One region of the Arthrobacter citreus genome, then DNA from elsewhere that is predicted to be linked to it. Evidence: riboswitches for the same ligand, from Rfam matches in the RefSeq annotation. Region 1 holds a riboswitch; each other region holds the start of a gene.
What was found. Region 1 has a riboswitch for S-adenosylmethionine ahead of AAE021_RS14830 (LLM class flavin-dependent oxidoreductase). Riboswitches for the same ligand answer to the same signal wherever they lie in the genome.

Region 1 (6,937 bases):
GCAAAAACCCGGGAAAACCGGAGCATGTACCTTTCCGGCAACCCGGAGAAACTCGTTGAGGACGCGGAAAAATACGGGCCGAATACTTGCGCCGGGATCCAGGAAAGGCGGCTTGACTCCGACGCAGCGTCATAGTTCTTACTCAAGAGCATGAATCGAACCACAATTTTCTACCTCACGTCCTACGCCCTGTCACTGCTGGGCAACTCGGTAGCTGCAATAGCCCTTCCCCTGATCGTGCTGCAGGCTACCGGCAGCATCATGTCCGCCGGCATCCTGGCGGTAGCCACCGCCATCCCCGCATTTCTGGCCGGGCTGCTGACGGGAGTGGTCATTGACCGCGTCAACCGACGCACTGCCTCTGCGGCTGCAGACGTTATTTCCGCCGTTTCGCTTGCGGCGCTGCCGGTGGTCGATGCCCTCACCGGCCTGAGTCTGGGATGGTTTATTGTTTTCGGCATTCTTGGTGCGCTGGGTGATATGCCGGGCTTAACGGCGCGGGAGGCGCTCCTTCCGGCCGTAGCCCGTTCAGCAGGTCTTTCCGCCGGGAAACTCATCGGAATTCGGGAGAGCATCGGGGCGATGGTTATGGTTATTGGCCCGGCTGCCGCGGGCGGATTAATGCTCTCCTTCGAGGGGTCGACCGTCCTCTGGATAACCGCCGCAACTTCACTGGCTGCGGCTGCAGTGACGCTGCTGATGCCGCGCAGCACCGGTGTTCATGCTGCCGCCCCGGACGCTGCCCGGGAAGCTGACCCGGAATCCATTGAAGATTCCGCTCCGGCAGGCGCCTCCGCAGGGAACCAGCTGCGGCAGGGCTGGGCCACCTTGTTCCGGGGCGACAAAACCCTGCGCGCCGCCACCTTCCTGACCCTGGCGATGGTGGCTTCCCTGGTTGCCCTGCAGGGCATCATCCTGCCCGCCCATTTTTCGCTGGGAAACAACCCCGGGCAGCTGGGCTTCACCCTCACCGCGCTGGCAGCCGGCACTTTGGCGGGCGGCATCCTCTACGCCGGCTGGTGTTCCGGGGCCGGCCGGCGCCGCTGGCTGACGGCAGGCCTTGCCGGGACGGCGGCCGGCCTGGCCATCCTGGGCGCCCTCCCGCCGTCGTGGGTTCTGATGGCCGGAGCCGTGATCCTGGGCTTGGCCTCCGGGCTGCTGGGATGTGGAACGGGAACCCTGATGGTTGAACGCATTCCGGAAGAGATGCTGGGACGGATTATGGGAACCCAAAACTCCCTGGCCCTTCTTGCGGCGCCACTGGGGATGCTCGCGGCCGCCGTGATCGCCGAACGGCACGGGCTGGCAGCGGCAGGCATCACGGTTGCCGCTGCGTGGACGCTGGCGGCGGTTTGGGCACTGACATCGCCTTCCCTGCGACTTCCCGCGACTGCCACGGCAGGGGCGGGAAGCCCACACCTGGCAACACCCGGCACAATGGACCCGGAGAGGACGGTTGCCCATGAAAAGCAGTGAGCTGGCTGCGCTGGCCGGAGTGACGGTGCGGGCTTTGCGGCATTATCACCAGCTTGGCGTGCTGCCCGAACCGGAGCGCGGGTACAACGGTTACCGCAGCTACGACGCCAGGGATCTGATCCGCCTCCTGCGCATTAAGCGCCTGGCCGCCATCGGAATTCCGCTGGATGCAATGGGGGAGCTGTTGGACGATGACGGCGTACACCGCGGCGGGGCAGGTCCGGCCGCGCTCCTTGATGAACTGGAGGAAGGCATCGACGCGGAGCTGGCACGGTTGCAGCAGCAGAAACGCCTGATCAGCGGCCTGCGGACGGCACAGGCACTGGATCTGCCGCCGGAGCTGGCCCTTATTGTCGATTCTTTTGCCGCCTCGGCGCCGCCGTCAGTACGCCGGATGGACCGCGAGCAGGCGGTGCTCCTCGCACATCTTGCCGGCGAGGAGGGTCTTGACGGGCTCACGCAGGTGTACAAGAAAATGAGCTCCCCGGACCTGGCCGAACAGGTGCTGCAGTTTTACGCGGGCTTCGCCGCACTCACGCCGGAGACCCCCGCCGAAGACCTGGAGCGCCTGGTTGCCGGATTTATGGAAACCGTCGCCGGGCCGGTCAAGGCGGCGCTGGCAGGTTCGGAAACGCCCCTCTTTGCGGATGAATCGGCTGTTGCGGCAGTTTTCGACGAGTACCGGCACAGCGCACTCAATTCCGCCCAGCAGCTTGCCTTGGCCCGAATCACGGCCCGACTGGAGAGTGCCGGCTAAGCTCCACCGGTTGGCGCCCCACGGCCTCAGCTCAGGAAGGAGCCGATGGCATCAGCGAGCGCCGCGTCGGGGACACTGCTCGCGTCGCCCTCCAGCAGCTGAAACTCACCCTCGTCCAGGGCTGCCGCGGCACGGCGGGCCAGGTCCTGTGTTTCGTCGCCGCTGGTGCTGCCGGCCAGAACCAGAACCGGAACGGAGACGCCGCCCAGCCCCTCCAGTTCCGTCTGCAGGAGCAGCAGTTCGTCCTCGCCCTCGTTCAGGGCCAATGCTGGTTCCAGCGCCACCACCCGGGTGATGACCGCTGACTCCTCTGCTGCGCGCAGCGCGAGGAAGGCGCCGGAGCCAAACCCGTACAGGCTGGCGGAACCACCGGCCACCTGCACCACGGCCAGCAGGTCATCGACGTCGGACTCCTCCGTGTACTCCTCGCCCGTCCCGCTCTCGCCGGTGCCCCTCCGGTCATAGGTGTACACGGTGTGGTTCTCCGACAGCAGGTCGGCCAGGACCTGAGTGCTGGAGCTGCTCCGGTCAGCCATGAGCGGGTCGACAATCACAAGCGGCGGACCGGATCCCTGCCGGGACCAGGCGATGCGGGTTCCGTCGGCGGAGAGAGCGGTTCCGGAGGCGCTGGGCGGGTGTTCCATGGCAGGCTCCTGCTCACATGGGGAAGAGGCGCCGGATGTGCGCCACCTTTCCAAACTAGGAGCGGGCCACGGGAGGGTCAACGCTCCGGCCCGTAATCCGGACCCGCGCCGGCGTACTGCCAGGGAACAGGGTTGGTGAGGTCAACGCACTGCGGGGCTCAGCCGGTACGAGGCGCCGCGGTGCTCCGCCGGCAGCTTGTCCCCCCGGCCGAAGAGTTTCTCGCGGAGGGTTCCGGGCGTGTACTCGGTCCGGTACGCGCCGCGCTGCTGCAGTTCGGGCACCACAAACTCGACGATGTCCTCAAACGTGCCCGGTGTGACCGCATAGGCCAGGTTGAAACCGTCGACGTCGGTTTCCTCCACCCAGCGGATCATTTCCTCGGCGATTTCCGCGCCTGAGCCGACCATCCGCGGCCCCAATCCACCGATGCCCACGGAATCGGCGATGTCGCGCACCGTCCAGGGTTCGCCGTCGTCCTTCGGTTTCTGGAAGTTGCCGGCCGCTGACTGGATGGCGTTGGATTTCACGTTGCCCAGCGGTTCGTCGAGGTTGTAGGTGGACAGGTCCACGCCCATCCACCCGGACATCAGTGCCAGCGCGCCCTCGTGGCTGGCGTACTGCTGGTAGTCCTCGTGTTTGGCGGCGGCTTCCTCGGCGGTGGCGGCGGTAATGACCGTCATCAGCGTGTAAATGCGGATGGAGTGCCGGTCCCGGCCCGCGGCCTCGGCGGCGTCGCGGATCCTGGTGACCGTGGCCTTGAGCTTTTCCTTGGTGGGCGCTCCGACAAAAACCGCCTCCGCATTTTCGGCGGCGAAAGCCACACCGCGCGGCGAGGCACCGGCCTGGTAGATCACCGGGGTGCGCTGCGGCGACGGCTCGCTGATGTGGATGCCGGGGACGGTGAAGTATTTGCCCTCGTGGTTGATGTCGTGGACCTTTGCCGGGTCGGTGAAAACGCCGGTTTCGCGGTTGCGGACGACGGCGCCGTCCTCCCAGGAGCCTTCGAGCAGTTTGTAGATGACCTCGAGGTATTCATCCGCATGGTTGTAGCGCTCATCGTGTTCCAGCTGGTCTGCAGCGCCAAGGTTCCGCGCGGCGGAGGGCAGGTAGCCGGTGACGACGTTCCAGCCCACGCGTCCGTTGGTGAGATGGTCCAGCGTGGAGAGCCTGCGCGCAAACGGATACGGATGCTCATACGCGGTGCCCGCTGTGACACCAAAACCGAGGTGTTCGGTGACCAGGGCCATCGCGGACACCAACAGCAGCGGATCATTCACCGGAACCTGGGTGCCCTGCCGCAGCGTGGCCTCGTTGGAACTGCCGTACACGTCATACGTGCCCAGGACATCGGCCAGGAAAATGCCGTCAAACAGGCCCTTCTCGCAGGTTTTCGCCAAATGGGCCCAGTAGCGCAGATCGGTGTAGTCCGAGGACCGGTCCTCCGGATGGCGCCACAGTCCCGGAGACTGGTGGCCCACGCAGTTCATGTCAAAAGCGTTGAAGCGGATCTGCCGCCGGCCGGTCTCTGTGGTCAAGGGGGTGTCCTGTTCGGACATATGGGTGCACCTTTCGCAACGGGACGCACCAGGGGAGCGCCGTACTTGCCGTCCGCGGGCGCGGTACGGCCGGATCCTCATCTGGGGCACCCCGCTACGGAGAAGAGGGTTGCCGCCCAACCAGCCAGAGCTTCGCGTTGGGACTCATGATCCTTCGGCTCCAGTATCAGCACAGCTGCGGAGCGCAGGGAAGTCGATGACCAAATATGAACCCGCCGGACGCTAGGCCAAAAACCCGTTAATGGCTTCAGCCAGCACCTGGTCCTGAACTCCGTGCCACCCGCCCTCGAGCACCTGCAGCCGGGCATCGGCCAGCGCTTCAGCGGTTTCCCGCGCCCATTCGTGCAGCCGCGGGTCACTTCCGCCGCTGACCAGCACCAGAACCGGGACCCGGATGCCGCCCAGGCTGCCCGGGTCCGCCTCCGCATTCAGGGTCAGGTCATAGGCAATCGTGTGGGCAGCCGGAGCAAACACCTCCACGTCCGACGCCTGAACCATTTCCTCCGGAACACCAATGGAGCGCTGGAACAGCCGCACGGCCTCGGCGCGTTCCCCCGCATTCACCAGGTCCTGCAGCTGGCCGCGGATGTCCGGGGTGTCCTCCACGCGGCCAGACAACGGAGGTTCCAGGGCCACCACACCGGTTACGGCGGGGGAATCCGCTGCGGTCATAAGCGCCAGCACCGCCCCGGATGAAAACCCATACAGGTCCGCCTCGCCGCCGGCCGCTTCGATGACGGCCAGGAGGTCTTCAACTTCCCGGCCCGGCTCGTAGTCCGCACTGTCACCGCTTTCGCCTTTACCCCGCCGGTCATACGTGTAGACCGTCCGGGTTGGAGCCAGCAGCTCCGCCAGGCCTGCGGCTACGGAGGTCCGGCGATCCATCAGAACCGGATCAACGATGACCAGCGGCGGCCCGGATCCCCGGCGTTCCCAGGCAATAGGCGTGCCGTCCGCAGACTGCACCTTTCCCGACGCTGACGCTGACGCGGCCATGACTGCCTCCCTGCGTGGACGACGGCAGGCTCCCGCCGCACCGTTTCCCTGGAGCCTAGGATCCACTCCTCCACAGGGTCAACGCCCGACCGCAAATCCGGAAAACAACGCAACTCCGGTTGCCTGCCGCCCACGACCAGCGGCGCGAAATATTACGCGGAGGACTTGCCCGTTTCACGAATGGCGCGTTTAGTAGCACTTGACCATCCCGAGCGGCTGAGAGACCTGGATCAGTGAAGCCGCAGCAACCCTGGTTGCCGTACCTCCTCCTTGAGGAACGGCAATATCGAGGACAACACCGCAGGAGGCCGTAACCGGCCCAAGGCGTTTTCCGTAGGGTGCTACTGCCAGGACCGATGGAGAGTTAACATGACCGCCTTGGCTTCAAAGTCCCCTGCCGCCGCGCCGCCCGCTGCGCCGGCCGGCTCCGCCCTTCCCGTCACGTTTTCCGAGCTGGGCCGCAGCTTTGGCTCCGGTCCGGCGGCACACCATGTGCTGCGTGACATCAGCTTCGAGGTCCGCCCCGGCGAGGTCCTGGCCATTCTGGGGTCCAGCGGCTGCGGAAAGTCCACGCTGCTGCGCGCCGCAGCAGGGCTGGACGCCGCCAGCACCGGGGAAGTCCTGATCAACGGCACTGCTGTCCGCGGGATTGACGACCGCTGCGCCGTCGCCTTCCAGGAACCGAGGCTGCTGCCGTGGCAGACCCTGCAGGCCAACATTGCCATGGGCCTGCCCAAGAGCATGAGCGCCAAGCACGGCAAGGCCAAAGTGGCCGAGCTGCTGGAACTGGTGGAACTGACGGCCTTCGCCAAACACCGCCCGCGCGCCGTTTCCGGCGGCATGGCCCAGCGTGCGTCCCTTGCCCGCGCCCTGGCACGAACCCCCGGAGTGCTGCTGCTCGATGAGCCCTTCGGTGCCCTGGACGCCCTCACCCGGCTCAAGATGCAGGACCTGCTGCTCTCGGTGCACCGGGCCACCCCCACCACCGTGCTGCTGGTCACGCACGACGTGGACGAGGCCCTCCAGCTGGCGGACCGCATCATCATTCTCGGCAAAGAGCCCGGGAAACACGGAGCCACCATCACTGACGTCATCACCGTCCCCGGCGCCCGGCCCCGCGACCGTTCCTCGGCCGAGCTGGCCCGAATGCGCGGCGAGCTCCTGGCCCGCCTCGGCGTCGACCGCCACTAACAGCGGCACCGCCGGCTTCCCGGCAGCTCTTTCCCAACAGCGCCTCCGGTTGCGTTCCCTTGACGCTTCCCCACCCCTTCCGTGCCGTTTGCCGCACGGCCCCTCTCCTCCACCAGAAAGAAATCCCCATGAACAGCCGTTCCTTCACCACCTCGGTTCCCTCCCCGCTCAAGGCCCTCGCCGCAGCTGCGGCCGCCGCCTCCCTGCTGCTGACCGGCTGCGTGGCCGGCGAGGACAGTGAATCCGCCGCGAACGCCGGCGCCGCCGACGGCGGAACCCTCACCCTGGACTTCGCGACCTACAACCCGCTCAGCCT
Region 2 (6,937 bases), 1.7 Mb from region 1:
GCAGCGACTTGGCGCCCTCATCGCGGATGGAGGAGAACCAGCCGAGCTGATAGGCAAACACCTGCAGCAGCAGCAGGCCGGCCAGAAAGCTCGGCGTGGACAGGGACAGCACCGGGAAGGCGCCGGCCAGCCGGCGGACCGCTTTCCATGGCGCCAGAACGGCGGTGGCGGCAATCAGGAGGGAGAGGGCCAGGGCAAGGACCAGGGCCGCTGCGGCCAGTGCCACCGTCTCGCCCAGTCCCTGGGTGATCAAATCCGCGACCGGCCTGCCCGTGGCGAGCGAGAAGCCCAGGTCCCCCTGGAACAGGCGGGTCACCGAAATCCAAAACTGTTCCAGCGCACTCCGGTCCAGGTTGTAGTAGGCGGTAATGGCAGCAGCCTGTTCCTCCGGAATGGGGTTCAGCGGGTTGTTGATGCGGCTGCCGATGGGGTCGCCCGGCAGAGCGAAGAGGATGAAGTACACGAAGACGTAGGTCAGCGCGACTACTAGGAGAGACTGCCCGATGCGGGCGGCGATGAAAGCGGGGCCGGACACGTTCCTCATTTGGTTTCCGTCCAGGTCTCGTAAAAGGACGGGCGCGCCTCCGCACCGAAGGACAACCCGTGGAGGGTGGGCTGCAGTGCGAAAACCTGGGAGTCATCGAGAATGGGCAGCGCATATGCGGAATCGATGATGTGGTCCTGGATTTTGCCGATGATCCCGCTGCGGACAGCGGTGTCCGTGGCCGTCAGCTGCTCGGCCAGCAGGGCGTCCAGTACGGCGTCGGGCTGCTGCAGGTTGAAGGCGTTGAGGTACTCGCTGGAATAGTTGACGGTGAGTCGGATCGGATCCGCTTCCGGCCAGCCGTTGCGGCGTGCGCCCACTGCCGGGTCGGCCAGCACGGTGGAGTAGTTGGCGTAGTCCGTTTCCTTAATCTCCAGGTTGACGCCCAATTGCTTGAGTTGCCACTGGATCAGCTGGAACAGGGGTTTGGACGTGCTGTCGTAAACGTCAACGTAGGTGAGGATGTGCAGCTTCTCTCCGTCGCGGGTGCGGAACCCGTCCGCATCCCGTCCGGTCCAGCCGGCGTCGTCCAGCAGTTGGTTGGATTTGTCCGGGTCAAACGCCAGCTTTTCCGATTCGTCCTTGTACCCCAGGGACCCGGGAGTGAGGATGCTGGTGGCCTTGTTCCAGTTCTCCGTATAGAGGTCGGAAATGATCTGGTCCCGGTCGATTCCGTGCTGGAGCGCCTGGCGCACCCGCACATCATCCAGGAACGGCGCGGACTGCCGCAGATCCCAGACGTTGGAGTTGCCCACGCCCTGAACACTGACCACTTCGAGTCCGGCCGCGGTCAGGGTCTTCTCCTCGCTCGGCTGGATGTAACGGATCAGGTCCGCCTCGCCGGCACGCAGCGAGCCAAGCCGCACGCTGTCTTCGGTCACCGGAATGATGGTGATGCGGTCCAGATATGCCTCGCCCTGGTTCTCCAGGCCGGGCGGGGCCCATGCATATCCGTCCCGCCGGGCCAAGACGATTTCCTCGCCGTACTTTTCGGATTCCACAGTGAAGGGGCCGCTGCCGATGATGCCGGTCAACTGGGACTGGGCTTCAATCGGTGCGTTGATCGTTTCATCAGCGACCAGGCTGGTCCGCCAGAATGACAGCACGTTAAGGAAGGGGGCGTGCGGGGCCGTAAGCTGCACCGTAACGGTCCGGGACGCGTCGTCGGCCGTTACCGCCGACACTTTGGGGAACCAGTTATTGGCCGGGATGCCCTTTTCGCTGTCCCCCGCGGCCTGCCAGTCCAGATTGCGCTTGACCGCCTGGGCGTCCAGGACCTGGCCGTTACTGAAGGTAACGCCCTCCCGGATCACGAACGTGTAAGTGAGTCCGTCATCGCTGACGGTCCATTCCTCGGCGATCCACGGTTTCAGCTCCAGTGTTTCGGGGTCCCGGTAGATCAACCGGTCCGTGATGTTCTGGATGTAGGCGCTGTCCTGCCAGGTGCCGCTGCTCTGGAGCTGCGTGTTGGAGGAGAGTTCGGCGTCGAGGTAGACCACCTCGCCACCGTGCTTGTCGCTGGATTCGGAGGCGTTGCCCGGTTGGCTGCAGCCGGATGCGAGGACCGCGGTCAGCACGGACAGGATCAGCAGGGGTACAGCGCGGACGGGCACCGGATGTTTGCGGGTGAGTTTCATGGCGCTACTTTCTCGAGGGAGGGGCCGAAAGCAGATTCCGGCCGGCAGAGACGGGTGGCCCGTGGGCAGGGCAAAGCACGGGTAGGGGAAGGCGCAGGCAGGGAAAAGCGCAGGGCAGGGAAAAGCACGGCGGTGGCGAAGGTGTGCGGCCGGGCATCGCGGCCGGGCACATCGCAGCCGGGCAGGGGAAGCCGGGCAGGGGAAGCCTAACGGCTTGGTTCGAAACCTAGCTGGTGGAGCGGGGACATCGATTCATCGGGCGTGCCTCTACGGGTCATGGCGCCCCGGGGGCGCTGCCGGGGCAGCGGAGACGCCGTACTTGCCGGGCCGGGCAGGTGCCCGCCGGCCGAATCATCACCTGGAGCACCCCGCTACGACGAGAGGGTTGCTGTCCAGCCGGCCAGGGCCGATGGCTGGAACTCTTGATTGCTGACTCCATGCTAGGGCAGGAGGAAGGTTTGTGCGCAGAGGACGTCGTGTGGGGTAAGTCCCCGTCATATGACGCTGTTGCGGCCATATGACGGCACACGCAGGTAACACTGCGTAAGGCGCCGGACGGGGTAAAACGGAGCCGGCACGCCGCCGGTCCGGGCCTACTGCAGCCGGACCGGCGGGTGTATTACGCGACCCTGAGGTCGATCTCACCGGGAGCGGCGCCGTCTGCGCCAAACACCAGGTGCCGGTTGGCGATCTTGTCGGTGAAGAACCGGTCGTGGCTGACCACCACCACGGCACCGGGGAAATGCAGCAGCGCCCGTTCCATCACCTGCGTGCTGGAGAGGTCCAAGTGATTGGTGGGCTCATCGAGGAGCAGCACCGAGGCGCCGGAGAGCAGGCACTGGGCCATCGCCACACGCGCTTTCTGCCCGCCGGACAGGTTGCCGATCTTCTGCTTCAGGTCCGCTTCGGAGAACTGGAACATGGTCAGGAACCGGTTGACCGATTTCTTAGTGGCGGTCAGGGCCAGGGAATTCGGCATGGCGTTGACCGCATGGGTGACGGTGTCGGCGTCGTCGAGCTCTGCCAGGACCTGGTTGTAGGAGACCATCCTGGCCCCGTTCGCCCAGGCGACCTTGCCGGCGTCGGCCTTCTCCTCACCGGTCAGAACCCGCAGCAGTGTGGTTTTTCCGCTGCCGTTGGAGCCGAGCACCACCAGGCGGTCGCCGCGCCGGATCTCGAAGCTCAGTCCGCTGAACAGGGTCTTGTCCCCGTAGGACTTTTCCAGGGACTCCACCCGGCACAGGTTGTCCTTCACATGCAGTCCGCCGTAGATCTCGGTGATGATCTGGTCCACGGGCCGCGGGGCACGGGCCTTCTTGATCTTGGCGAGCTTGCCGTCCAGTGCTCCGCTGCCGGCCTTGGCGGCTTCACGCCGGTCCGAGATGCCCTCGGCCTCAAAGGCCAGCAGCTCGGACTCATGCACAAACTGGGACTCCAGCGCCTTGAGCCGGAACTGCTTCTGGATCACGTATTCGGCAAAGTTCCCGGGGTATTCATGCAGGTGGTAGTTCTCCACCTCGATGATCCGGGTGACCACGGCGTCCAGGAACTTCCGGTCGTGGGAGACGATGACGGCGGCGCCCCGGAAGTCGCGGAACCAGCCTTCCAGCCACTCGACGCCGGCAACGTCGAGATAGTTGGTGGGCTCATCCAGGAGCAGCACATCCGGTGCCTCGAGCAGGATTTTCGCCAGGGCCGCACGGTTGCGCCAGCCGCCGGAGAGGGCATCGATGGGGCAGGTGCGGTGTGCGTCGCTGAACCCCAGAGTGGTCAGCGCGGCGTCGATCCGGCGCGGATAGTCCCATCCGTCGAGGCGGTCCATGGCCTCGAACAGTTCAGCCTGGCGGCCAATGAGCTTATCCATGACCTTGGGGGCGGGGTCGGTTCCGAGAGTCTCGTCGATGGCGGCAAGCTCCGCTTCAACGGCCTTGATTTCCACGAACAGGGCATCCAGCACTTCGGTGATGGTGGACTCACCGTTCAGCTCCGAGAACTGCGAAAAGTAACCGATCTTCAGTCCCTGGTCCACGGAAACGGTGCCGGAGTCCGGCTCTATCTGTTCCAGGATCAGCTTCAGCAGCGTGGACTTGCCTGAACCGTTCTTGCCAATGAGGCCAACCCGGTCCTTCGGCTCAAGGCGGAAGAAAGCCTCGCGCAGGATCTGGGTTTTGTCGTAGCCAACGTTGACGTCCTGCAGCCGGATCAGGCTCATACGGGGAGTGTCCTTTCGGGAATGAAGCTGGTGCCCGGCACCGGCGGTCCGGAGGGACCGGCCGGCAGTATTACGCCCGTTGACCAGCCACTCATCTTATCCGGTGCGGCTGAGCGCTGATTCCGGTAAGTGCGCTGACCCTGTTCCGGGGCGCGGCCGGGGTTGCATACTGAGAACCAGCTCCAATTTTCAACCGCCCTTCCGCACTGAAAGAGGTGTTCACCATGGCTGAAGCGACAACGCTGGCGTCCGGGCTGGGCATGGGGGAATCAGCCCGCTGGCACGGAAACGAGCTGTGGTTTGCTGACTGGATTGCCGGCACCATCTCCGCCCTGGACGCGGACGGAAACGTACGGCGGGTCAGCTCAGTGCCGTCCTTCCCCATCAGCTTTGACTGGCTTCCGGACGGGCGCATGGCGGTCGTTTCCGGCGCCGAGGGCTCCGTCCTGCTCGAAGTCCCGCATGCGGGCCTGGTTCCCGTTGCTGACCTGCGCGGCATTTCCGAATTCCCCTGGAACGAAATTGCCGTGCATCCCTCCGGGAACATTTACGTCAACGGCATTGGCTACGACTACTCCGGCGATATGCAGGACAGCGGTGTGATCGCGCTGATCCGTCAGGACGGGTCAACGCAAAAAGTGGCCGACGGACTGGCGTTCCCCAACGGCATGCTGGTGTCCGGCGACGGTGCCACGCTTGTGGTGGCGGAATCCAACGCCGGGCGTCTCACCTCCTTCCGGATCCGGGATGACGGCGGGCTGGAACCGGAAGGAGTGTGGGCATCAGTGGAGGGCAGCGCGCCGGACGGCATCTGCTGGGACGGCAGCGGCGGCATCTGGTTTGCCGAGGTGCCGGGCGAACGCTGTGTGCGGGTCCGGCAGGGCGGCGAGGTCCTGCAAACAGTGCAGCTGGAGCATGGGTGCTTCTCCTGCGCGGCTGGCGGCGACGACGGCGGCCTCCTGTTCATGATGACGGCGCAGTGGCCCGAGGCGATGGATCCTGCTGCGGACAACACCGGCCGGGTCATGGGCCTGCGGGTGAAGTAGGACTCCTACTTCACGGCTCCCGCGGTAAGCCCCGCCACAAAGCTGCGCTGCAGCAGGAGGAACCCCACCACAATCGGAATGCTGACCACCAGGGATGCGGCCATGATCTGGTTCCAGTACACATTTGTTTGCGTGGAGTACAGCTGCAGGCCCACGGCAAGTGTCCGGTTGGCGTCCGTCGTCATGACCGAGGCAAACAGCACCTCGCCCCAGGACGTCATGAAGGCATAGATGGCGACGGCGATCAGCCCCGGGCGGGCGGCTGGAAGCACCACGCGCATCAAGGCGCCCATTGGCCCGCAGCCGTCAACCTTCGCCGCCTCATCCAGCTCCTGCGGAATACCGTCAAAATATCCCGCGAGCATCCAGATGGCGAACGGAAGCGAGAACGTGAGATAGGTGATGATCAGTCCCCCGCGGGTCCCCACCAGCTGAATGCCCAGAACCGAATTGATGTTCACAAAAATGAGAAACAACGGCAGCAGGAACAACACGCCGGGGAACATTTGAGTGGACAGCACCGTGGTGGAAAAAACGGTGCGGCCGCGGAACCGGTACCGCGAGATGGCGTAGGCCGCAAAGACGGCAATCACCACGCTCAGGAGTGTGGCGGCGCCGGCCACGATGAGGCTGTTGACGAAGTAATCGGCCAGCCGCACCGTTTTCCACATATCGACAAAGGGGGCAAAGGTTACCGTGGTGGGCAGCCAGCTGAACGCCCCCTGCACATCCGAGAGGGGCTTCATCGCCGAAGTCAGCATGACGTACACGGGAACGGCGGTGAAGATGGTCAGGAACGTCAGCACCGCTGCCCGGAATATCTTGGTTCCCGTTGTGTCACGCACGGCGCGACCTCCTATTCACGGTGAGCAGGTAGATGCCGGTGACGATGAGAAGGAAGATCAGCAACAGCACCGACATGGCTGCGCCGGAGCCGAAATTCCAGGTCAGGAATGACGCGTTGTAAATATGGAAGGAGATCAGGTCACCGGCCGGTGGCTGAGCGGTTCCGAAAAGGACAAACGGCGTATTGAAGTCGTTGAACGTCCACAGGAACATCACCAGGATCAGCACCATGTTCACCGGACGGAGCATCGGCAGCGTGATGGACCGCCATTGCCGCAGGGGCTTTGCGCCGTCAACGGCGGAGGCTTCATACACGTCGTCCGGTATGGACTGCAGGCCGGCCATCAGCATCAGGAACGCGAAGGGCCACAATCTCCACAGTGCAACAACCACAATCGACACAAAGGCGTTGTCACCAATCAGCCAGAACGGCTTCTCGCCGCTCAGTCCCAGGTTGTCGTACAGGAAGTGGTTGACGGCCCCCGTGTCCTTTTGCAGCATGAATTTCCACGCAATGATTCCGGCGTACATGGGCAGGGCATACGGCACCAGAAACAAGGTGCGGAAAAGGCCGCGGCCCCAAAACTGCTTCTGCAGTGCGACGGCCGCAGCCATTCCCATTCCCCAGGCCAGGCCCACTACAAGCACGGTG
Region 3 (6,937 bases), 640 kb from region 1:
CAGCCGCTAAACCCGCGCCTGCCCGGGCCCGAAAGGATGATGCATGGATGCCCCGGAGCACGTGGACAGCCCGCCGGCAGAGGCCCGGCTGCGGGCACGGACCGAAGCCGTGTGCGCGGATTTTCCGGACGCTTACTGGCGTGAGACTGACCGGGCGCGGCGCTACCCGCAGGAGTTTGTCGATGCAATGAATGCCGCGGGGCTGCTTGCGGTCATGATTCCGAAGGAGTTTGGCGGCGGCGGGTACGGCATTGGGCCCGCGAGCGCGGTGATGGAGGCGATCAACAGATCAGGCGGGCACTCCGCGGCATGCCATGCACAGATGTACACCATGGGCCCGATCCTCCGGCACGGATCCGACGAGCAGAAGGAACAGTACCTGCCCGCCATCGCCCGCGGCGAGCTGCGGCTGCAGGCCTTTTCGGTCACCGAGGACGCCGGCTCGGACACCATGCGGATCACGACAAGCGCCACCAAACAGGGCGGGCACTATGTGATTAACGGACACAAGACGTGGACCAGCCGGATAGCGGAATCTGATCTTGCACTGGTGCTGGCCCGGACCGGGCCGACGCCGCCGGGCAGCACCGAAGGGCTCTCGCTTTTCCTGCTGGACCTGCGCGAGATCCGCCGGGACCAGCCGGAGGCGCTGGTTGTCAGCCCGGTTCGAACCATGTTTAACTACGCCACCAACCAGGTCACCTACAAGCAGGTCAAAGTGCCGGCCAGCGCGCTGATCGGCGAGGAAGGCAACGGTTTCCGGTACGTTCTGGACGGGTGGAACGCCGAACGCATCCTGCTGGCGTCCGAGGCCATTGGAGACGGTTACTGGTTTGTCCACCGCGCCAGCGCCTATGCCGCCGAACGCGTCGTTTTTGACCGGCCGATCGGCAAGAACCAGGGCGTGCAGTTTCCCCTTGCCGACGCCTACATGCATGTGCGCGCCGCTGCCCTCATGCGCGACCGCGCCTCCGCTCTCTTTGACGCCGGCCGGCCCTGCGGAGCGGAGGCAAACATGGCCAAGCTGCTGGCCTCGGAGGCTTCCTGGGAGGCGGCTAACATTGCCCTCGACACCCACGGCGGGTTCGGCTTTGTTGACGAGTACGACGTCGAACGCAAGTTCCGGGAGACCCGCATGTTTTCGGTGGCACCGGTGAACAACAACCTGATTCGAAGTTTTGTGGCCACCAAGCTTCTCGGCCTGCCAAAGTCCTACTGAACTGAATCCCACCCACAAGGAGTAATCAATGAAGATTATCGGAGCAGTCCTTGAAGAAACCGGGCTCCCCCGCCCCTATGCCGAGTCCATGCCGCTGAAGGTGGTGGAGGTGGACCTGGATGACCCGGGGCCCGATGAAGTGTTGATCCGCATTCGTGCGGCCGGCCTGTGTCATTCGGATTTGTCCACCGTGGACGGCAACCGGACCCGGCCCACGCCCATGCTGCTCGGGCATGAGGCCAGCGGCGTCGTCGAAAAGGTGGGTGAAAACGTCACCGACCTGGAAATTGGCCAGCAGGTAACAACTGTTTTCCTGCCCCTCTGCGGCGAGTGCGAGAACTGCCGCACGGATGGAAAGCTACCCTGCACCCCCGGCAGCATTGCCAATAATGCGGGCTATCTGGTGGGCGAGCAGTTCCGGCTGCACCGGGACGGCAAGGACGTGTTCCACCATGTGGGGGTCTCCGGCTTCGCCAGCCATGCGGTGCTGAACCGGCAGTCGGTGGTCCCCGTGGGCGACGACGTTCCGCCGGAGATCGCGGCCGTGCTCGGCTGCGCGGTGCTCACCGGCGGCGGAGCGGTGATCAATGCCGGCCAGCCCAAGGACGGGCAGGCGGTCATGGTGGTTGGCCTCGGCGGGGTCGGCATGGCGGCGCTGCTGACGGCCATCTCCCTGGGCAAGGGCAAGGTCATCGGCGTGGACGCGAACCCGGAGAAACTCATCCGGGCCAAGGAACTGGGTGCCGACGAGGCCTACACTCCCCAGGAGATTGCCGAAAAGGGCATCAAGGCACCGGTGGTGATTGAAGCCGCCGGCCATCCGAAGGCCTTTGAAACAGCGGTTTCAGCCACGTCGGTTGGCGGCACCACCGTCACCGTGGGCCTGCCGTCACCTGATGCGCGGTCCAGCATCGCCCCGCTGGGGCTGACCGCCGAGGCCAGGACCATCATCGGGTCCTATCTCGGCTCCGCGGTGCCGGCGCGCGACATCCCGATTTATGCGCAGATGTGGCGCGACGGAAAGCTGCCCGTGGATGAACTCATTTCCGGGCGGATAAAGCTCAGCGAAATCAATGAATCCCTGGACCTCCTGGCGGACGGCAAGGCCATCCGCCAGGTCATTGTGTTCGAGGAATAAGCAGCCGGCACGGCGGGAGCCCCGGAAGAGATGTATTTCCGGGGCTCCTCATTGTCCGAACGCCCGTGCAGCCCGGTAATCCGCTTTTGCTATTCGCAGCCGACGCCGTCTCCGTCACGGTCGAATTTCGGCTGCCATCCGGGCTGGCCCGCGTATATGGGGGCAGCGCCCGCGGCACGGACAGCGTCGCAGTTCTGGTAATAGACGTCGGCCGGGGCGGGCTCAGGCGCAACGGGCGCAGGCGCGGGTGCTGCCGGGACCGGCGCAGGGGGAATGTACGCCTGCGCGGCCTGCTCATCGGCAAGGCGCTGCGCTTCCACGGCGGCTGCTGCGGCCGCGGCATTCTCATCGGCAATTCGCTGCGCTTCGACAGCCTGGGCCACAGCCAACTCATCTGCGGCCTTCTGGTCTGCAGCCCCCTGACGATTCGCCAGAACCGTTTTCGAGCTGTCCTCGTCCATCCACACCAGGGCGCCGTCATCATCCTCGGTGCAGACGAAAGCGATGGAGACCCCAGACGAGGTGGGCGTCGGCGTACTCGTGGCAGAGGCCGAAGCAGAGGCAGTCTTTGGCACCACCGGCGACGGCGTGGGGGTGGGGGTGGGGCCCGCAGCGGTCCTCACGGTTTCCGTTGTGCCGGCCCCGACGCAGGACTTGCCCGCAACCACTGTGGAAGTTGGCGATGGAGTCGGGGTGGGCGTGGCACTCCTGGTTGCCGACGGCGTCGGGGAGGACTTTGCGGCTGGCTGCGCGTCCTCCGCCCCGCACCCGGTAACAGCCAGGACCGCCACTGTCAGGCCGGCGACCGCCAACCCTTGAGACCGTTGGCGCCGTTCCGACGTCCCGCCGCTGGCTGAAATTGGGCCGGAAAAAGTACGTCGAAAAAGCATGGGTCCCCCAGGAAAATACCCTCATGAAATAGATGCGAATGCATCAGCCATAGAGTAACAGAGGATTCTCTGACAAAAACGTGCACCATTAATGGAACGCTAATTCATCCAGGATTGGGGCCGGAAAGAGTTCCGAAGAAATCCTTTTACAACCGCACCGTCCGGAAACCCACCAATTGGAACCGGCCAATCCTCAGCGAAAAAACCGGCCACTCCACCTTGGGCATGCTGACCGGATCAGCTGGGGCGCTTCGCTCCCTGGCCTGCCGTCTGGCCTCAGCCCGCCTGCGCCGTATTTCGGCTTCCGCCAACCGTTCTTTGTGCACCACGCGGGCCAGTTCTATTGTCATCGCCATCAGCTTCTCCTCCACCGTGAAACTCCACGCTAGGCAAGAAGGAAGGCCGGAAGCAGCGGCGATGCGGACAGTTTCAGTCCGCAGCCGGAACACCGCCTAGAGCTGAGCCGCCACCGCGCCCAGAATCTGTGTCAGATCGGCTTTGCTTTGTCCGTAGTCCAGCAAAGTTGTGGCGACCACCGGGGTGCTGGTGGCCACCACACGGGTGGTCCCGGCGTCCACCGGTTCAAAACTGAGCACAATATCCTGGCCGAAGGACTTCCACGTGGTTCCGGCCGAGAACTCGGCCCGTTCCTGCCATAAACCGGTCAGCGTCATCCGGTCCAGTCCTGCCGCGGCGCGCTCCACGGCCGGCGGAAGCGCGGCCGCGGGGGCCTGCACCAGCAGCTCCCCGCGGGCACGTGCCCGCTTTGCCGTGACTGTGAGACTAAGTGTTTTGGTGTTCCCCCTGATTGCCATGTCTCCGAGAGTAGCCGGAAGTGCCCGTTGGCAGGCCCGGAACAGGCCGCAGCCCTGTCCCGGTATTCACGCTCCCGGGTACCGTCAAAGAACGCTCTTTCCGGAGGTTCTTTATGGACTGGCTGGCCGTTTCCCTTTTTGCCGTCGCGTCACTGATCCTCGGGGCAGCCGCAGGCTGGAGTGTCCGGGCCGGCATTGACCGCCGGGATGAAAACGCAGCCCTGAACGCGCTCATCACGGACCTGCACCTGAAGCGCCCGCTGGCCGCGATCGAACCGCGGCTCATCGACGGAGCCGGCGACGAGGAACGCTGCCGCGCCACGGTGCTGGATGCCAGGGACAGAATCATCGAAACGCTGTCCCACCTGCGCAGCGGCTCCGCCAACACCGAGGTGCTGATGCGAATGTCCGCCGCGTGCACCCGCTACCTGCGGGAATCCTCACGGGCGCCGGAACGCTATCAGTTCGCCCTCATGGAGCTGCGCGGGACCATGGTCGACGGCGTGAAACTGCTCAGCGACGCCCGCCGGCGGGTTCGTTACCGTTCACCCGGCGAGCGCCCGGTGGCGAAACCCGGCCGCCCCAAGCCCGGCCGCCCGGGGTTGGGAAGGGCACCGTCACGGCCGAGCCGCTGACGTTTATGACGCCGTGCTCGACACATTTCCGAAGTAAAACGTCATGCCCCGGCGCATAGGGAAACGCTGCGTCATTGTCTTGCCGGACCGCCATCCCCCGCGCTTCCATGGTGCTGTCCGCTTTTCACCAACGGACACCCAAACCATCCAGAGCGGCTGAGAGACCTGGCTCGTTGACGCCGCAGCAACCACCCTTTTGAGGGCCGGTGCTCATGCCAGGACCGATGGACTCATTTCCCCGTTGGGCCATGGCTGCAGCTCACTGTGCAGCGGCGGCTCCGGCGTGCTCGAATACCGTGTTCCTCGGTGCGACCCGAGAGGATCCCATGCTCGACTCCGCCCGATTCCCCCGCACCTTTGCGAACCGCGCATCCCTTGCCTCCCGCGCCTCAGTCCGGATATCAACGCTGCTGGTGGTGGGTGCGCTGGCTTTGGCCGGCTGCGGATCGGGGGCCAACACGCAGAACGCCGGCGGCACCTCCCCGGCTGCGTCCGGTGAAGCGGTCGACGGCGGCACACTGGTGTACGCGGAGGTCACCCCGATCAACAACTGGCAGACCCAGGCCGCGCGTTTTTACGAGAAGTCCAATGTGCTCAACTCGGTGCTGGACCGGCTGACCTACTTCGACCCGGACAAGGGCGAGCTGGTTCCGTGGATCGCCTCGGCCTTCTCAGCCAACGCCGACAGCACCGAATTCACCTTCACCATCCGCCCCGGCGTCACGTTCAGCGACGGCGCCCCGCTCGACGCCGCCGCGGTGAAAGCAAACCTGGACAGCTTCGGCCTGGGTGTTCCCGCCGCCCAGATCCAGCCGAACGTGGACTTCGCCGGCTACCAAAGCAGCGAAGTGATCGGCTCGGATCAGGTGCTGGTCACGCTGGGCGCCCCGAACTCCAACTTCCTGCGCGCCACCTCCTCCGTCACCGCCGGACTCGTGTCACCGGCCACGCTGCAGAAGGATGCGGCCGGGCAGTCGGCCATCTCGTCCATTGCGGGCTCCGGACCTTTCGTCTACGAATCGGAAAAGCCCGATGAGGAAGTCGTGCTCGCCAAGCGGGACGGCTACGCGTGGGCGCCGGACGGAGCGGAGAACCCGGGCGAGGCGCACCTGGACAAGGTGGTCATCAAGTACCTGCCCGAGGTTGCCCACCGTGCCGGCGCCGTACAGTCCGGACAGGTGGACCTGGTGCGCGGCCTGCAGCCGGTGGACGAGGCGGCGCTGGCTTCCAGCGGAAACCAGGTTCTGGCGGCCGACGGCGTGGACCTCACCGCAAACATGGCTGCTGTGCGGACCGGCAGCGGAAAACTGGCCGATCCGGCCGTGCGGCAGGCCCTGCAGGTCGGCATCGACCGGCAGACCATCAAAGACACGGTGCTGTCCGACAGCTACACCCTGGCCGGGTCCGTCCTGAACCACCAGGCTCCGGGATTCGTGGACCTCAGCGCGGACCTGGCCTACAACCCGGAGAAGGCACGGCAGCTGCTGGACGACGCCGGCTGGAAGGAAGGCAGCGACGGCATCCGGGAGAAGGACGGCGAGAAACTCGAGGTCACCGTCACCAGCTCCAACAACTCAGTGGTGATCAAACCGGCCTTCGAACTGGTCGAGCAGCAGTGGCGGGAGATCGGCGTGCAGCTGAACAACCGCGCCGGAGACAACACCTTCCTCACCACAGCGATGCCCGACCCAAAGGTGGAGTTCTTCGGCACCCGCCAGTTCATCTACGGCGGACTGGGACCCATCTTCGAACCGGCCAACAACACCATGACGCACACCTCGGACCCGGAACTGAATGCCCTGTTCGCCGCCGAGCGCGCCGCCGCCCCGGGACCGGAACGGGACAAGGTCCTGGCCGCGGAACAGCAGGCACTCGTGGTGGACAAGGCCTTGTCCCTGGTGCTCTGGGACGAGGTCCAGGTGTACGGCGCGCACCGCAACACCCACATCGACTTCACCTCCGGCACGGCGCCTATCTTCCAGGGCGCCTGGAAAGCGGACGGCTAACCATGGCCCGCTATCTCCTGAACCGCTTCGGGCAGGCCCTGCTGGTGGTCTGGCTCGCCTACACCCTGATTTTCCTGGCGGTGCAGCTGCTGCCCAGCGATCCGGTCACCATCTTCCTGACCTCCGACTCCGCAGTGGACCAGGCTGCGATCGACACCATGAAAGCCCAGTACGGCTATGACCAGCCGCTGCTGATCCAATATTTGTCGCAGCTGGGTGCCCTGCTGCAGGGCG
Region 4 (6,937 bases), 750 kb from region 1:
GTCCGGGCACGGGGAGCGGCTGAAGCCTCGGATCCCGGAAGGAACCGGCGGTGTCGGGAAATGCCGGTTCGGCCGGGTCCGGCGGCGCAACCAGCAGTACGCCGCGGGCACCGCCGGGATTGCGCAGCAGCCATTCAGCCGAGGCCAGGCAGCCCAGGCTGTGGGCCACCAGGATGGTGTCGCCGGCGCGGCGGCCGGCGGCGTCGTCGAGCGCGTCCAGCCAATTTTCCAGGTTCGGGTCATCCCAGGACGACGGCGAAATCCGGGACATTTCCGCCGCACCGGCCTGCCACAGGCTTTGCCAGTGTGCGTCATTGGAACCGCCAATGCCGGGGACCATGGTCAGGTGCATGCTGTTTCCGCCTTCCTTCGCCGCGTATCCAGCCGGTGCCGGATCCGGGATGCTTTTTTGGGGAATATCTCTTCGGGAACCGGCGCTGTGCCTGAACATGAAGAACATCGGTTTCCTGTCCTTTGGACATTACCGGGATGTGCAGGGATCCTTTGTCCGCACTGCCCGTGACGCGCTGCTGCAGACCATCGACCTGGCGGTGGCTGCGGAGGACCTCGGAGTCAACGGAGCGTATCTCCGGGTGCACCATTTCGCTCCCCAGTTCGCGGCTCCGTTCCCGCTGCTGTCGGCCATGGCGGCCCGGACCAGCACTCTGGAACTGGGCACCGCGGTGATCGACATGCGGTATGAAAATCCCCTCTACATGGCCGAGGAAGCAGCTGCCGCGGACCTGATCAGCGGCGGGCGGCTGCAGCTGGGCCTGAGCCGGGGATCCCCTGAACCTGCCCTGCGCGGCTATGAGGCCTTCGGTTACGTTCCGGCCGACGGGAACACCGACGCCGATGAGGCCCGCAAACACACCCTCGTATTCCGTGCCGCCATCGCCGGCGCCGGCCTTGCGCCCGCGGATCCGGTGATGACGGGCACCTCCGGAACGCTGTCGGTGGAACCCCAGTCGCCTTCACTTAGCAACCGGATCTGGTGGGGTTCAGGCACGCGGGCCACGGCCAAATGGACGGGGCAGCAGGGCATGAACCTGATGAGCTCAACCTTGCTGACTGAGGACACCGGCGTTCCCTTTGACCAGCTGCAGGCAGAGCAGATAGCCCTGTACCGCTCGGCCTGGGCCGAGTCAGGACACGAGGGCACGCCGCGGGTTTCCGTGAGCCGCAGCGTCATTCCGCTGGTGACGGACGAGGACCGGCGGTACTTCGGGCTCCGCGCCCTGGCCGATACCCGGGACCAGGTGGGCACGCTGGACGGCGGGCTGGCCCGTTTCGGCAAGAGCTACATCGGAGAACCGGACGTCATCGCCGAACAGCTCGCCGGCGACGCCGCGGTCCGGGACGCCGACACCGTGCTGATCACCGTTCCCAATCAGCTGGGCGTGGACTACAACACGCAGCTGCTGGAGAACATCATGAAGCACGTTGCTCCGGCAGCCGGCTGGCGCTAATTGGACGAGCTGGCTGCGGGCCGGGACGACGACGGCGGTGCCCCCTCTCCGGAAGGAGGCACCGCCGTCGGCCCTGCCGGGTTGTTACTTGCCGTGCGGAACCACGACGGCCCGGCCGGCAAGCTGACCGGATTCCAGCTTCCGGTAGGCGTCCAGTGCCTGGTCCATGGTGAACAGCTCCACATCGGGCTTGATCTGACCGGCCCGGTACATGTCGACCACCTCATGCAGGTCCTCGATGGTGCCCCAGTAGGTGTTGGTCAGGGTGGACTCATACGGGGTCTTGAAGAAGTTCCACTCGTAGCCGCCGCCCGCAATGCCGACGACGGTCAGTTTGGACTGCACGGCCATCGAACCAGCGGCAGTGGCGACCGTGGGCGCAATGCCCACAAAGTCGAAGGCTGCGTCCACTCCGCGTCCTCCGGTGATTTCCCGGATGCGCTCGATCTGGCCCTCACCCCCGGGAACAACGATGGCACCGCTGGCTGCGGCTTTGGCCATGGCTTCTTCCTTCATGTCGGTGGCGATCACGGTGGCACCGGTCAGTGCCTTCAGAATCTGTACCGCCATCTGGCCCAGCCCGCCCAAACCGATCACGAGAGCGAACTTACCGCCGCCGTTGAGATGCGGCAGCGCGGTCTTGATCGCGTGGTACGGAGTCAGCGCAGCATCGGAGAGCGGGGCGGCGGCCACGGGATCTGCGTCGCCCAGGGGCACCAGATTGCGGACCGGAACCACCATGTATTCCGCCATGCCTCCGTCGCGGCCCAGGCCCATGCCCAGGTACGGCATCTCGGCTGCGTTCTCGCAGTAGGTGTCCTGGCCGCGGGAGCAGGCCTTGCAGCGGCCGCAGCCCACGGGACCATAGACCAGGTAGGCGGCACCGACCTCGACACCGGTGACGCCCTCGCCCAGTTCCTCCACCCAGCCGGAGTTCTCGTGCCCGAGAATGAACGCCGGCGGAATGGACCCGGGCGCGCCTTCGGCGAAGTCCTTGTAGAGAGCAACATCGGAGTGGCAGGCCCCGGCGCCGGCCACCTTCAGCAGTACTTCTCCGGGACCCGGCACAGGCCGGGGCACGTCCTTGATCTCGGGGAAGGTCTGCCACTTTTCAAAAACAACTGCGCGCATTATTCCAATCCTCTTTCGTCGTGCGGAATGTCCCCCAACCCCAAGTCTATGCGTATGCATGAAGTGCGCGGGGTCACGCACCAAGCGCATGACGACGGCGGTTCCCAGTGTCGCCGTCGTGCGCTAAGGTTGTCTCAGCTTCACGAGAGGTGGCCAACGGCCGGATCAGATCCGGCTCTAAAAGCTCCGACTGGCCTCACACCAACCCCACTGTTCGGCGGGTGGTTCGGATGACGAAGCGGCCTGCAGCCACCCGGCACGGGCAAGGACAAACCGTAAAGGAACACACTGTGAGCATTTCCAGTGACACTTCATGCGTCAGCTTCATCCCCGGCCACAACACCCCTGCCAGCCGCTCCGGCGGTCCGGCGGGGTTTGACGACTGGGTGGATGTCCAGGCCTACGCCGATATCGATCTTGACCTGCTCCAGCTGGTTGTCGACGGCCGGCAGCAGCTGATGTGGTTCCATGACCTGGCCGCCCTGGCACTGGCGCTGGCAGGTTCCGGCGGAGCGGCGCAGTGGTGCGCCCGCTATTCCACGCTCCTGGTTCCGGGCGGCTTCAACAGCCCTGCCCGGCGCTCTTTTTTCTCCTTGGCAGCGCCGGAGGGAGTGCGTCCCTGCCAGCGGGTTAGGGCAGCATCCGGCGTCGAAGCAGCTCCAGCACCCGTGGGCTAAGTCCCGCTGAGAGCAGGTACTGCTCCGCGTCGAACCCGTCCAGCGCGCGGAGCAGTTCCTTCCGGCCTTCGGCCACCCGTTCGCGAAGCTGGTCATCCGTCAGCGGCTTTTCACGCGGGTGCACCTGGGTGGTGTGGAAGGCGTTGATGCCCCGGACGGCCTGCTCATAGTCGTCGGCGATGGCCTCGGGTTCCGCACCGGCCAGCTGCAGCAGCAGCAGCGCGATCAGGCCGGTGCGGTCCCGGCCGGCGGAGCAGTGGATCACCACGGCGCCGTCGCCGGCCTCAGCGATGGAGCGCATCACGGCGGAGATCTTCTCCGGCCAGCGCCGCAGGTTTTCCCGGTAGAAGCGTGGAGAGTCCATGTAGGGACCGGTCAGCGCGGTGAACTCCGGGTCCTTCGCCTCCTGCGTGGGCCGGTTCAGGAACGTGATGCCGGCAACGGCTTCGGGGGAAACCCGCGGATCGGTGTCCCGGCGGCCGATCTCGGGTTCGTTCCGGAGGTCGACGACGGTGCGGACGCCGGCGTCATGCGCCTGCCGCCAGCCGTTCTCAGTCAGCCATTCCGAGCGCCCCATCCGGAAGATCCGGCCCGGGGCCAGAGCCGCGCCGTCGGCAAGGGCAATGCCCCCGAGGTCACGGGCGTTGGCGGCGCCCTCCCACGTCACGGTGCGGTCCACACAGATATCCATGCTTCCAGCCTAGGCCGAACCCGGCCCAGCGATACTTGAGCCTGACAAGCTTGATTCCGAACAGTCTTGACCCTGACACTGTGGCAGACGGGAGAACTGAAGCATGTTATCCATCGGAGCATTCGCGCAGATCGGCCAGGTGACCCACCGCATGCTGCGGCACTGGGACGCCGCCGGCCTGCTCGTTCCCGCCCACGTGGACGAGTTCAGCGGCTACCGCTCCTACGATCCGTCGCAGTTGGAGAGGCTGCACCGGATTGTTGCACTTCGTCAGCTTGGCTTCGGACTGGAAGACACTGCGTCCATGCTCGAGTCCGGTGTCAACGCGGAGCGCCTCGCCCTTCTGCTGCGGATTCGCCGCGCCGAGGTGGAGGAGGAACAGCGGACAGCTGCCGCCAGGCTCATCGACGTGGAACGCAGGCTCCACCTCATTGAAAAGGAACATGCCATGTCACAGATCGAAGTCATCCAGAAGTCCCTGCCCGCCCTCCGGCTCGCCGCCCGCACCGCGGTGGTGTCCGAGCAGCCCGAGGTCCCCGGCGTCGTCGGCCCACTCTTTGACGCCGTTGCCGCCGCACTGGGGCCCACCGGTGCGCCGCTGGACACTCCGGTGGCACAGTACGACGCGGGCGAAGACGGCCTGCGGATCCTCGCCGGATATGCCTATACCGGAGAAGTGCCGGACGGCGTGGAAGCGGTCCAGCTGCCGGCCGTCGAGACAGCCCTGTGCGGTGTGCATCTGGGGTCCATGGAACGCATAGCCGAGAGCTGGCAGGCCGTGCACGCTGAGATTTTCGCCCGCGGGTTCACCCCGTCTGGTCCCTGCCGGGAGCTGTACGTGCGGGCGGTGTCCGAGGACCAGTCGGATTGGGTGACCGAGCTGCAGCAGCCGGTCACGCGCGCCCAGCTCAGCTAGCTCACTGCCAGTCGAAAAAACCCTTGCCGGATTTGCGGCCGAGTTCGCCGCGGGCCACCTTGTCCCGCAGGATCTGCGGCGGCTCGAACCGGGGGCCGAGGGTGGAGGCGAGATACTCCGCGATGCCCAGGCGCACGTCCAGGCCCACAATGTCGGTGGTCCGCAGCGGTCCGGTGGGGTGCCTGTAGCCCAGCACCATGGCGGCGTCGATGTCCTCGGCAGACGCGACGCCGTCCTCCACCATCCGCATGGCCTCCAGCGCGATGGTCACCCCCAGCCGGGAACTGGCGAAGCCCGGAGCGTCCTGCACGACGACGGGCGTCTTGCCCAGCTCCCGAACCCAGGTGGAGGCGGCGTCGGCCAGTTCCACGGAGGTCTGCGGCCCGAGCACCACCTCGATCAGTTCGGAAGCCGGGACCGGATTGAAGAAGTGCAGTCCGCAGAACCGTTCCGGGCGCCGCAGTTTACCGGCGAGTTCGGCGATGGACAGCGAGGAGGTGTTCGAGGCCAGCCAGGCGCCGGGGGCCACCTGGTACTCCACGGCTGTCAGCGCCTCGGCCTTGAGGCTGAAATCCTCGGGCACGGCCTCCACCACGAGGTCACAGCCGGCAAAGTCAGCGTAGTCCGTGGAGACGGACAGGCGGGCCGTAAGGTCCGCCAGGGATTCGGCAACCGTTCCCCGGTCCACGCTTTTGGCCAGGTTGCCGGCGACGCGCTCAAAGGCGGCGGCAGCGGCGTCGTCGTCGCGCTCCACCACCGTCACCCGCGAACCGGCCGTGCAGAAGGCATGGGCGATGCCCGCCCCCATGCGTCCGCCGCCGAGCACTCCCACCCTGGAGGGAACTGTCATGGCTTGTTTTTCCGCTCGAGGAAGGCTGACATGCGGTCGAACTTGGCGGCGGATTCGAAGAGGATTCCCTGGGCCAGGGTGTCGATCATGGGATGGGCCTCCGCCGGTGCCGCAAACACGGCTTTCGTGATCCGTACCGCCAGTGGATCCTGGCGGGCGATGCGGTCGGCCAGGGCATGGGCGGCGTCGAGCAGGTGCTCCGGGTCTGCAAGTTCCGTGACCAGGCGCACGGCCAGTGCCTCGTCGCCGGTGAGGATCCGGCCGGCCAGCAGGATTTCCTTGGCCAGCGGCTCGCCCACCAGTTCCTTCAGCCGCCACGTGGCGCCGGCGGCGGCCATGATGCCCAGCGATGTTTCCGGGTTGCCGATTTTCAGCCGCGGGGTGCCGATCCGAAAGTCCGCGGCGAAGGCCAGTTCCGCTCCCCCGCCCAGGGCGTAGCCGTCCAGGGCAGCGATTACGGGCATGGGCAGCTTGGCTATGCGGGCGAAAACGCTGGAATTGATTCCGCGCAGGGCGTCGTCACGGCGGCGTTCGCGCAGCTGGGCGATGTCAGCGCCGGAGGCGAACACCCCGTCGCTGCCGGTCAGAATCAGGATCCGGGGGTTCTCCTCCAGTCCGGCGCACAGCTGGTGCAGTTCCTCGGCCATGGCGGCGTCGATGGCGTTGCGGACCTCGGGCCGGTTCAGGAGGGCTGTGACGCGGTCCTTGCCCTCGGTGACCTGCAGGGTGGTGAACGAACTGTAATCGGCGCCCACCTAGACGGCCTCGATCAGCATGGCGGTTCCCTGGCCGACACCGACACACATTGTGGCGATACCGCGGGAAGCACCCTCACGCTCCATCCGGTTCAGCAGCGTGATGGCAATCCGTGATCCGGAGGAACCGAGCGGATGGCCCAGGGCAATGGCTCCGCCGTCGCTGTTCACGATGTCCTCGTTCACGCCCAGGCGGCGGATGCAGGCCAGGGACTGGGTGGCGAAGGCTTCATTCAGTTCAAAGGCGCCGACGTCGGCAAGCCGCACGCCGCTGCGGGCAAGGACCTTCTGCGTGGCCGGCACCGGGCCGATGCCCATGATTTCCGGCGGAACTCCGGCCGACGCGCCGTCTACAATCCGGGCACGGGCGGTCAGCCCGTAGTCGCGGATGGCACGCTCCGAAGCCACGATGACGGCGGAGGCGCCGTCGTTCAGGGAACTGGAATTC

Region 2: it holds a riboswitch for S-adenosylmethionine, as region 1 does, so the genes downstream of both, AAE021_RS06715 (ABC transporter substrate-binding protein) here and AAE021_RS14830 (LLM class flavin-dependent oxidoreductase) in region 1, are expected to answer to the same signal.
Region 3: it holds a riboswitch for S-adenosylmethionine, as region 1 does, so the genes downstream of both, AAE021_RS11940 (ABC transporter substrate-binding protein) here and AAE021_RS14830 (LLM class flavin-dependent oxidoreductase) in region 1, are expected to answer to the same signal.
Region 4: it holds a riboswitch for S-adenosylmethionine, as region 1 does, so the genes downstream of both, AAE021_RS00400 (hypothetical protein) here and AAE021_RS14830 (LLM class flavin-dependent oxidoreductase) in region 1, are expected to answer to the same signal.

Annotation. Positions count from the first base shown of each region.
Region 1 is NZ_CP151657.1:3,217,621-3,224,557, forward strand. Features, by position in the region: gene AAE021_RS14815 (MFS transporter) at 151-1,476, shown strand; gene AAE021_RS14820 (MerR family transcriptional regulator) at 1,463-2,233, shown strand; gene AAE021_RS14825 (alpha/beta fold hydrolase) at 2,260-2,877, opposite strand; gene AAE021_RS14830 (LLM class flavin-dependent oxidoreductase) at 3,019-4,434, opposite strand; SAM riboswitch class IV at 4,471-4,586, opposite strand; gene AAE021_RS14835 (alpha/beta hydrolase) at 4,657-5,430, opposite strand; gene AAE021_RS14840 (ABC transporter ATP-binding protein) at 5,800-6,621, shown strand; gene AAE021_RS14845 (aliphatic sulfonate ABC transporter substrate-binding protein) at 6,750-6,937, shown strand, end outside.
Region 2 is NZ_CP151657.1:1,467,681-1,474,617, forward strand. Features, by position in the region: gene AAE021_RS06710 (ABC transporter permease) at 1-544, opposite strand, end outside; gene AAE021_RS06715 (ABC transporter substrate-binding protein) at 541-2,181, opposite strand; SAM riboswitch class IV at 2,492-2,609, opposite strand; gene AAE021_RS06720 (ABC-F family ATP-binding cassette domain-containing protein) at 2,801-4,393, opposite strand; gene AAE021_RS06725 (SMP-30/gluconolactonase/LRE family protein) at 4,618-5,439, shown strand; gene AAE021_RS06730 (carbohydrate ABC transporter permease) at 5,445-6,284, opposite strand; gene AAE021_RS06735 (sugar ABC transporter permease) at 6,277-6,937, opposite strand, start outside.
Region 3 is NZ_CP151657.1:2,577,614-2,584,550, forward strand. Features, by position in the region: gene AAE021_RS11910 (acyl-CoA dehydrogenase family protein) at 44-1,219, shown strand; gene AAE021_RS11915 (alcohol dehydrogenase catalytic domain-containing protein) at 1,248-2,357, shown strand; gene AAE021_RS11920 (excalibur calcium-binding domain-containing protein) at 2,447-2,818, opposite strand; gene AAE021_RS11925 (hypothetical protein) at 2,862-3,176, shown strand; gene AAE021_RS11930 (hypothetical protein) at 3,700-4,062, opposite strand; gene AAE021_RS11935 (hypothetical protein) at 4,176-4,697, shown strand; SAM riboswitch class I at 4,838-4,928, shown strand; gene AAE021_RS11940 (ABC transporter substrate-binding protein) at 5,024-6,703, shown strand; gene AAE021_RS11945 (ABC transporter permease) at 6,706-6,937, shown strand, end outside.
Region 4 is NZ_CP151657.1:84,621-91,557, reverse strand. Features, by position in the region: gene AAE021_RS00415 (RBBP9/YdeN family alpha/beta hydrolase) at 1-352, opposite strand, end outside; gene AAE021_RS00410 (LLM class flavin-dependent oxidoreductase) at 450-1,469, shown strand; gene AAE021_RS00405 (NAD(P)-dependent alcohol dehydrogenase) at 1,554-2,600, opposite strand; SAM riboswitch class IV at 2,739-2,875, shown strand; gene AAE021_RS00400 (hypothetical protein) at 2,891-3,277, shown strand; gene AAE021_RS00395 (tyrosine-protein phosphatase) at 3,231-3,968, opposite strand; gene AAE021_RS00390 (MerR family transcriptional regulator) at 4,072-4,884, shown strand; gene AAE021_RS00385 (3-hydroxyacyl-CoA dehydrogenase family protein) at 4,886-5,734, opposite strand; gene AAE021_RS00380 (enoyl-CoA hydratase/isomerase family protein) at 5,731-6,489, opposite strand; gene AAE021_RS00375 (acetyl-CoA C-acyltransferase) at 6,490-6,937, opposite strand, start outside.